3 regions of the Chengkuizengella sp. SCS-71B genome follow, and region 3 is predicted to be linked to each of the others. Evidence: a T-box and tRNA genes for the amino acid it is inferred to sense, from the RefSeq annotation. Region 3 holds a T-box; the other regions hold tRNA genes.
The links. The T-box of region 3 lies ahead of VQL36_RS15770 (valine--tRNA ligase). A T-box ahead of a tRNA ligase gene usually reads a tRNA of that ligase, here a tRNA-Val.
Positions count from the first base shown of each region.

Region 1: it has a tRNA-Val gene. The T-box ahead of VQL36_RS15770 (valine--tRNA ligase) is inferred to sense a tRNA for this amino acid. The anticodon was not compared.
Region 2: it has a tRNA-Val gene. The T-box ahead of VQL36_RS15770 (valine--tRNA ligase) is inferred to sense a tRNA for this amino acid. The anticodon was not compared.

Region 1 is NZ_JAZHSH010000001.1:4,038,999-4,041,242, reverse strand. Features, by position in the region: rRNA gene VQL36_RS19715 (23S ribosomal RNA) at 1-114, shown strand, start outside; rRNA gene rrf (5S ribosomal RNA) at 195-311, shown strand; tRNA gene VQL36_RS19705 (tRNA-Asn) at 341-416, shown strand; tRNA gene VQL36_RS19700 (tRNA-Thr) at 420-492, shown strand; tRNA gene VQL36_RS19695 (tRNA-Glu) at 507-581, shown strand; tRNA gene VQL36_RS19690 (tRNA-Val) at 812-887, shown strand; tRNA gene VQL36_RS19685 (tRNA-Thr) at 898-970, shown strand; tRNA gene VQL36_RS19680 (tRNA-Gln) at 990-1,064, shown strand; tRNA gene VQL36_RS19675 (tRNA-Lys) at 1,071-1,146, shown strand; tRNA gene VQL36_RS19670 (tRNA-Leu) at 1,157-1,241, shown strand; tRNA gene VQL36_RS19665 (tRNA-Gly) at 1,245-1,319, shown strand; tRNA gene VQL36_RS19660 (tRNA-Arg) at 1,321-1,397, shown strand; tRNA gene VQL36_RS19655 (tRNA-Pro) at 1,535-1,611, shown strand; tRNA gene VQL36_RS19650 (tRNA-Gly) at 1,627-1,700, shown strand; gene ppc (phosphoenolpyruvate carboxylase) at 2,026-2,244, shown strand, end outside.
Region 2 is NZ_JAZHSH010000001.1:3,460,113-3,462,356, reverse strand. Features, by position in the region: rRNA gene VQL36_RS17040 (23S ribosomal RNA) at 1-705, shown strand, start outside; tRNA gene VQL36_RS17035 (tRNA-Asn) at 876-951, shown strand; tRNA gene VQL36_RS17030 (tRNA-Ser) at 953-1,044, shown strand; tRNA gene VQL36_RS17025 (tRNA-Glu) at 1,066-1,140, shown strand; tRNA gene VQL36_RS17020 (tRNA-Val) at 1,311-1,386, shown strand; tRNA gene VQL36_RS17015 (tRNA-Met) at 1,396-1,472, shown strand; tRNA gene VQL36_RS17010 (tRNA-Asp) at 1,484-1,560, shown strand; tRNA gene VQL36_RS17005 (tRNA-Phe) at 1,702-1,777, shown strand; tRNA gene VQL36_RS17000 (tRNA-Thr) at 1,797-1,872, shown strand; tRNA gene VQL36_RS16995 (tRNA-Tyr) at 1,877-1,961, shown strand; tRNA gene VQL36_RS16990 (tRNA-Trp) at 1,967-2,040, shown strand; tRNA gene VQL36_RS16985 (tRNA-His) at 2,073-2,148, shown strand; tRNA gene VQL36_RS16980 (tRNA-Gln) at 2,150-2,224, shown strand; tRNA gene VQL36_RS16975 (tRNA-Gly) at 2,229-2,244, shown strand, end outside.
Region 3 is NZ_JAZHSH010000001.1:3,241,957-3,244,200, forward strand. Features, by position in the region: gene VQL36_RS15770 (valine--tRNA ligase) at 1-918, opposite strand, end outside; T-box leader at 975-1,213, opposite strand; gene VQL36_RS15775 (LysM peptidoglycan-binding domain-containing protein) at 1,460-2,244, opposite strand, start outside.

The DNA.
Region 1 (2,244 bases), 800 kb from region 3:
TGAGATTTCCCAATTTAGTAAGACCCCTTGAAGACGACGAGGTTGATAGGTTCGGGGTGGAAGTGCAGCAATGCATGGAGCTGACGAATACTAATCGGTCGAGGGCTTATCCAAATACATTCAAAATAAAGATTCCAAGCTTATCTTTGTTTCGCATCTAGTTTTTAGGGAATATAAATAAATATCCTTAAATGTTTGGTGATGATGGCGGAGGGGTACCACGCGTTCCCATACCGAACACGACCGTTAAGCCCTCCAGCGCCGATGGTACTTGGACCGCAAGGTCCTGGGAGAGTAGGACGTTGCCAAGCTTTAATTCTCTATTTACTGTATGTAATGGTCCCTGATAGCTCAGTTGGTAGAGCACTCGGCTGTTAACCGAGTTGTCACAGGTTCGAGTCCTGTTCGGGGAGCCATATGCTCCCATAGCTCAGTAGGTAGAGTGCTTCCATGGTAAGGAAGAGGTCACCGGTTCGAATCCGGTTGGGAGCTTATCATATTAATGTGGCCCGTTGGTCAAGCGGTTAAGACACCGCCCTTTCACGGCGGTAACACGGGTTCGAATCCCGTACGGGTCACCATCTAAAGAAAATCATCAAGGGATAATGAATCCCAGGGTTCGTCGGAGCATAATCTTCATATGTGATTGCATCGTAGTCTCGTAATGAAATGAAGAGTATCCCGTACGGGTCACCATCTAAAGTAAAAGCATCAAGGGATAATGAATCCCAGGGTTCGTCGGAGCTTCCGTTCGGACAACAATATCTTTGCAGGGATCCTTGGCTTATTCCTTATACTCTATCAACAATATGGACGCTTAGCTCAGCTGGGAGAGCATCTGCCTTACAAGCAGAGGGTCGGCGGTTCGATCCCGTCAGCGTCCACCATCAATAGCTTGCCGTTGTAGCTCAACTGGTAGAGCAACTGACTTGTAATCAGTAGGTTGGGGGTTCAAGTCCTCTCGACGGCACTGTTACAACCCAAATTGATGGGGATTAGCCAAGCGGTAAGGCAACGGACTTTGACTCCGTCATGCACAGGTTCGAATCCTGTATCCCCAGCCATTATGAGAGCCATTAGCTCAGTCGGTAGAGCACCTGACTTTTAATCAGGGTGTCGAAGGTTCGAATCCTTCATGGCTCACCATTTTATTTATGCGCGTGTGGCGGAATTGGCAGACGCACTAGACTTAGGATCTAGCGTCTTACGACGTGGGGGTTCGACTCCCTTCACGCGCACCATTTGCGGACGTGGCTCAGTGGTAGAGCATCGCCTTGCCAAGGCGAGGGTCGCGAGTTCGAATCTCGTCGTCCGCTCCATACGCCCTTAGCTCAGCTGGATAGAGCGTTTGACTACGAATCAAAAGGTCGGGAGTTCGAATCTCTCAGGGCGTGCCATTTTGAAACATCATTGAAATACTAAACGCTAGAGATAATTTGAACGTTAGAGTTCGTCGGAGCATAAGCTTCGAAAGCAGAAACATCGCGGTCAGGAACTGTATCTCTCAGGGCGTGCCATTTCAACTATATTACATCGGGACGTAGCTCAGCTTGGTAGAGCACTTGGTTTGGGACCAAGGGGTCGCATGTTCAAATCGTGTCGTCCCGACCACTTTAAATTTAATATGCGGGTGTAGTTCAATGGTAGAACTCCAGCCTTCCAAGCTGGTCGCGTGGGTTCGATTCCCATCACCCGCTCCATCTTATTATAATGACCTATAGGGTCTTTTTTTTTAATATCATATTAATTTAGATTTTCAGATCTGAATTAATATAAATTGAATTATAGTAGTGCAATTTGTATACTCCCCTAACACAGTATATCACTAGTGAATATAGATGATTTGTTGAATTAAAATCTGAACCTTCCCATAATTGTATATTTATACAGGTATAAATGAATCTATAGTACATAATTATTAATTTCAATTAATGGAAATTCATTATTTTTGTTAAATTAGAGATTTTTGATCCTTTTTTTAGTATCATATATTTATATCATTTTAATGAGGATGAGGTGTGAGAGTTGGTTGAAACTACTGTAGATACGAATAAAACAGATCCGTTACGTAGAGATGTTCGTTTTTTAGGCAATATTCTAGGTGAGGTTTTGGTTCATCAGGGAGGTAAAGAATTACTTGATGTCGTAGAAGAAATCAGAGAAATGAGTAAATCTTTACGTGCTAATTTCATACAAGAGTTACTGGAAACTTTTAAAACTAAGATTGAGACATTAGAAAAGGAT
Region 2 (2,244 bases), 220 kb from region 3:
TCGAGTTCTAACCTAGGCCCTTGAATCAGGGTCGGGGACCGTGTCAGGCGGGTAGTTTGACTGGGGCGGTCGCCTCCTAAAGCGTAACGGAGGCGCCCTAAGGTTCCCTCAGAATGGTTGGAAATCATTCGAAGAGTGCAAAGGCATAAGGGAGCTTGACTGCAAGACGTACAGGTCGAGCAGGGACGAAAGTCGGGCTTAGTGATCCGGTGGTACCGAATGGAAGGGCCATCGCTCAACGGATAAAAGCTACCCTGGGGATAACAGGCTTATCTCCCCCAAGAGTCCACATCGACGGGGAGGTTTGGCACCTCGATGTCGGCTCATCGCATCCTGGGGCTGAAGTAGGTCCCAAGGGTTGGGCTGTTCGCCCATTAAAGCGGTACGCGAGCTGGGTTCAGAACGTCGTGAGACAGTTCGGTCCCTATCTGTCGTGGGCGTAGGAAATTTGAGAGGAGCTGTCCTTAGTACGAGAGGACCGGGATGGACGTACCGCTGGTGTACCAGTTGTTTCGCCAGAAGCATAGCTGGGTAGCCAAGTACGGAAGGGATAAGCGCTGAAAGCATCTAAGCGTGAAGCCCCCCTCAAGATGAGATTTCCCAATTTAGTAAGACCCCTTGAAGACGACGAGGTTGATAGGTTCGGGGTGGAAGTGCAGCAATGCATGGAGCTGACGAATACTAATCGGTCGAGGGCTTATCCAAGTAAACTTAAATAGTAATATTGGTACTAGGTTGAAGTTCCAATAATTACTCGCAAATATGTATTGACATTTGACTAATCATTTGATAAACTCGCATTTGTGACGTTTTATTTACTCTTTGTTTCGCATCTAGTTTTCAGGGAACACCCTGAAGCGAGTTTCTCTAAACATTCCCTGATAGCTCAGTTGGTAGAGCACTCGGCTGTTAACCGAGTTGTCACAGGTTCGAGTCCTGTTCGGGGAGCCATGGAGAGGTGTCCGAGCTGGCCGAAGGAGCACGATTGGAAATCGTGTAGGCGTCACAAGCGTCTCGAGGGTTCGAATCCCTCTCTCTCCGCCACTCAGGTTAACATATATATTAGGCCCGTTGGTCAAGCGGTTAAGACACCGCCCTTTCACGGCGGTAACACGGGTTCGAATCCCGTACGGGTCACCACCTAAAGTAAAGCATCAAGGGATAATGAATCCTAGGGTTCGTCGGAGCATAATCTTTATATGTGATTGCATCGCAGTCTCGTAATGAAATGAAGAGTATCCCGTACGGGTCACCACCTAAAGTAAAGCATCAAGGGATAATGAAATCCCAAATGCTAAACAAGTACATATGGACGCTTAGCTCAGCTGGGAGAGCATCTGCCTTACAAGCAGAGGGTCGGCGGTTCGATCCCGTCAGCGTCCACCATAATATTATCGCGGGGTGGAGCAGTCTGGTAGCTCGTCGGGCTCATAACCCGAAGGTCGTAGGTTCAAATCCTGCCCCCGCAACCAAATAATAATGTGGAGCTGTGGTGTAGAGGCCTAACATGCCTGCCTGTCACGCAGGAGATCGCGGGTTCGAATCCCGTCAGCTCCGCCATTTAAAACATAACAAGGGATGATGAACCCAATGGGTTCGTTGGAGCATAAACTTCGAAAGGGTTACATCGCAATCTCGTAACGAAGTGAAGAGTATCCCGTCAGCTCCGCCATTACAATCATTATTAAGTAGGCAAAGTAAGGCTCGATAGCTCAGTCGGTAGAGCAGAGGACTGAAAATCCTCGTGTCGGCAGTTCGATTCTGTCTCGAGCCACCATTTTCTAAGAGAAATAAACGCCGTTGTAGCTCAACTGGTAGAGCAACTGACTTGTAATCAGTAGGTTGGGGGTTCAAGTCCTCTCGACGGCACCATTTTGGAGGATTAGCGAAGTGGCCAAACGCAGCAGACTGTAAATCTGTTCCCATCGGGTTCGGTGGTTCGAATCCATCATCCTCCACCATATATAGGGGCATAGTTTAAAGGTAGAACAGCGGTCTCCAAAACCGTTAGTGTGGGTTCAATTCCTGCTGCCCCTGCCAGAAAGATTTTAAGAAAAACTTAAGTTATTGCGGCGGTCGTGGCGAAGTGGTTAACGCACCGGATTGTGGCTCCGGCATTCGAGGGTTCGATTCCCTTCGATCGCCCCATTGGGGATTAGCCAAGCGGTAAGGCAACGGACTTTGACTCCGTCATGCACAGGTTCGAATCCTGTATCCCCAGCCATTACGCGGACGTGGCTCAGT
Region 3 (2,244 bases):
TGATTCATCCATCACCAAAACTTGTGGTAATTCATGACGTTGACCGATCTCAAAATCATTGGGATCATGAGCAGGTGTAATTTTTACTGCACCACTACCAAACTCTTTATCAACATACTGGTCGGCTATGACAGGAATTTCTCTATCTATAATCGGTAATCGTATTTTTTTACCAATCATATCTGCATACCTTTCATCACTAGGATAAACGGCAACAGCGGTATCCCCTAACATCGTTTCAGGGCGTGTTGTAGCAACTGTAATCGTTCCACTTCCATCAGCAAGTGGATATTGTAAGTGATATAATTTCCCTTGTACTTCCTTGTATTCAACTTCTATATCTGAAAGTGCTGTTGCTGCAGTTGGATCCCAGTTAATAATATATTTTCCTCGATAAATATAACCTTTTTCATATAGTTTCACAAACACTTCGCGTACAGCTTCAGAAAGACCTTCATCTAAAGTAAATCTTTCTCGAGAATAATCTAATGACAAACCTATCTTACTCCATTGATCACGAATAGTACCTGCATATTTCTCTTTCCATTCCCAGGTTTTTTCTATAAATTTCTCACGACCTAACACATGGCCTGAAGTACCTTCTTCTCGGAGTTTTTGCTCTACCTTAGCTTGGGTTGCAATACCTGCATGGTCAGTACCTGGAAGCCATAAAGTATCATAACCCTGCATTCTTTTCATTCGAATTAATATATCTTGTAAAGTAAAGGTCAAAGCATGACCGATATGCAACATTCCCGTTACATTAGGGGGTGGAATCACGATAGTATAGGTTTCTGCATCTTTTCGTTTTCCCGCTTCAAAATATTTATTTTTCAACCAATAATCATACCATTTCTGTTCTGCGTCTTTCGGATTATAAGTTGTAGGCATTTCAATACCTGATTTTAATTCTGCCATGCTATTTCCCTCCTATATTTTATAAACCAAATGTAAATATAAAAAAACCCTCATCCTCAAAGGACGAAAGGTTTTGCTTCCGTGGTACCACCTTAATTTCGATTCATCATAAAATGAACGACACTCAAACAGATAACGGCTGTAGCCGGCATGATTGTTCATCAAAAAAACTTTGAGAAACAATTTATTTGCAACTCCAGGGCGACTTCAGCAGTTACATCCTACGAAACCTCACAGCCAAGGGTTCCGTTCTCTGAAGGTTTAGCTACTTACTACTCCCTTTCTTCGTTTTTAATTTTATAACTCATATCATACCTGTGTTCTTTCACGCAGTCAATATTTTCTACATTTTTTGTTATATTATCATCATAACCAACTATACTGCATTCATAAACATAAAATACACCCTAAAAAATAAGCTGTTGTTAATGAATTTAAACAACTTCAAGCTTGATCAAAAAGATACCCACAAAAAATCGCCCTTTATGATCTCTTAAAGATCATCAATAGGGCGATTTTTTTCACTCATGTTCTTAATTTTTTATTTCTGAGGAATATAAATAACCTGACCTGCGAATACATCTTCTTGGTCACTAAACCGGTTGTATAACAGTATTTCTCTTGGATTTAATTCATATTTATTTGCTATCGATTCTAAGGTTTCTTCCTTCTGCACAATACACATTCTTACCTTTTTAAATTTATGTGATTCTTCTTCATCTGTTAAAAACAATTTCTTCCATTCTAATCCTTCGTTTCTAACCTCTGTTGCTTCTGTATTTTCATTATTTTCAAAATCAGCTAAATCATCCGTATTTCTATTCTCATTCGCATCTTCGTCATGATCTTTTTTATGTAATAAAGATTTTAATTTATTAGAAAATTTATTTTCTGTTGACTCTTCGTTTGATGATTTCTTACTTAAAAATGCAATTTTGAACTTAGAGGATTTACTTTCTTTTTGCTCATTCTCATTTTCTTCAAGGGCTTCTACATTTGAATTATCATCTAACTCTGTTTCCTCAACATCTGATATATTCTCTACATTTTCTTTTTTTGATTTTTTAGCTTCAGATTTGACTTGTTTCTTATCAATTTCTTCTTTAGTTTCCTCTTTTACTTCCTTCTTGATTTCTTTTTTCATTTCAATTTTCATTTCAACTTTTTTATGGGCAGCAGGTTTTTCCTTTTTTTCTTCTTTTACTTCTTCAATGATTTCTTTCTTTTCTATTTTTGGTTTAACTGCTAGTTGTTCTACTTCTGCAACTGGCTCTTTTCTACTTTTATCAGATTTCCCTAGTTTTTCTAGAATTGGTTTAATTGGAT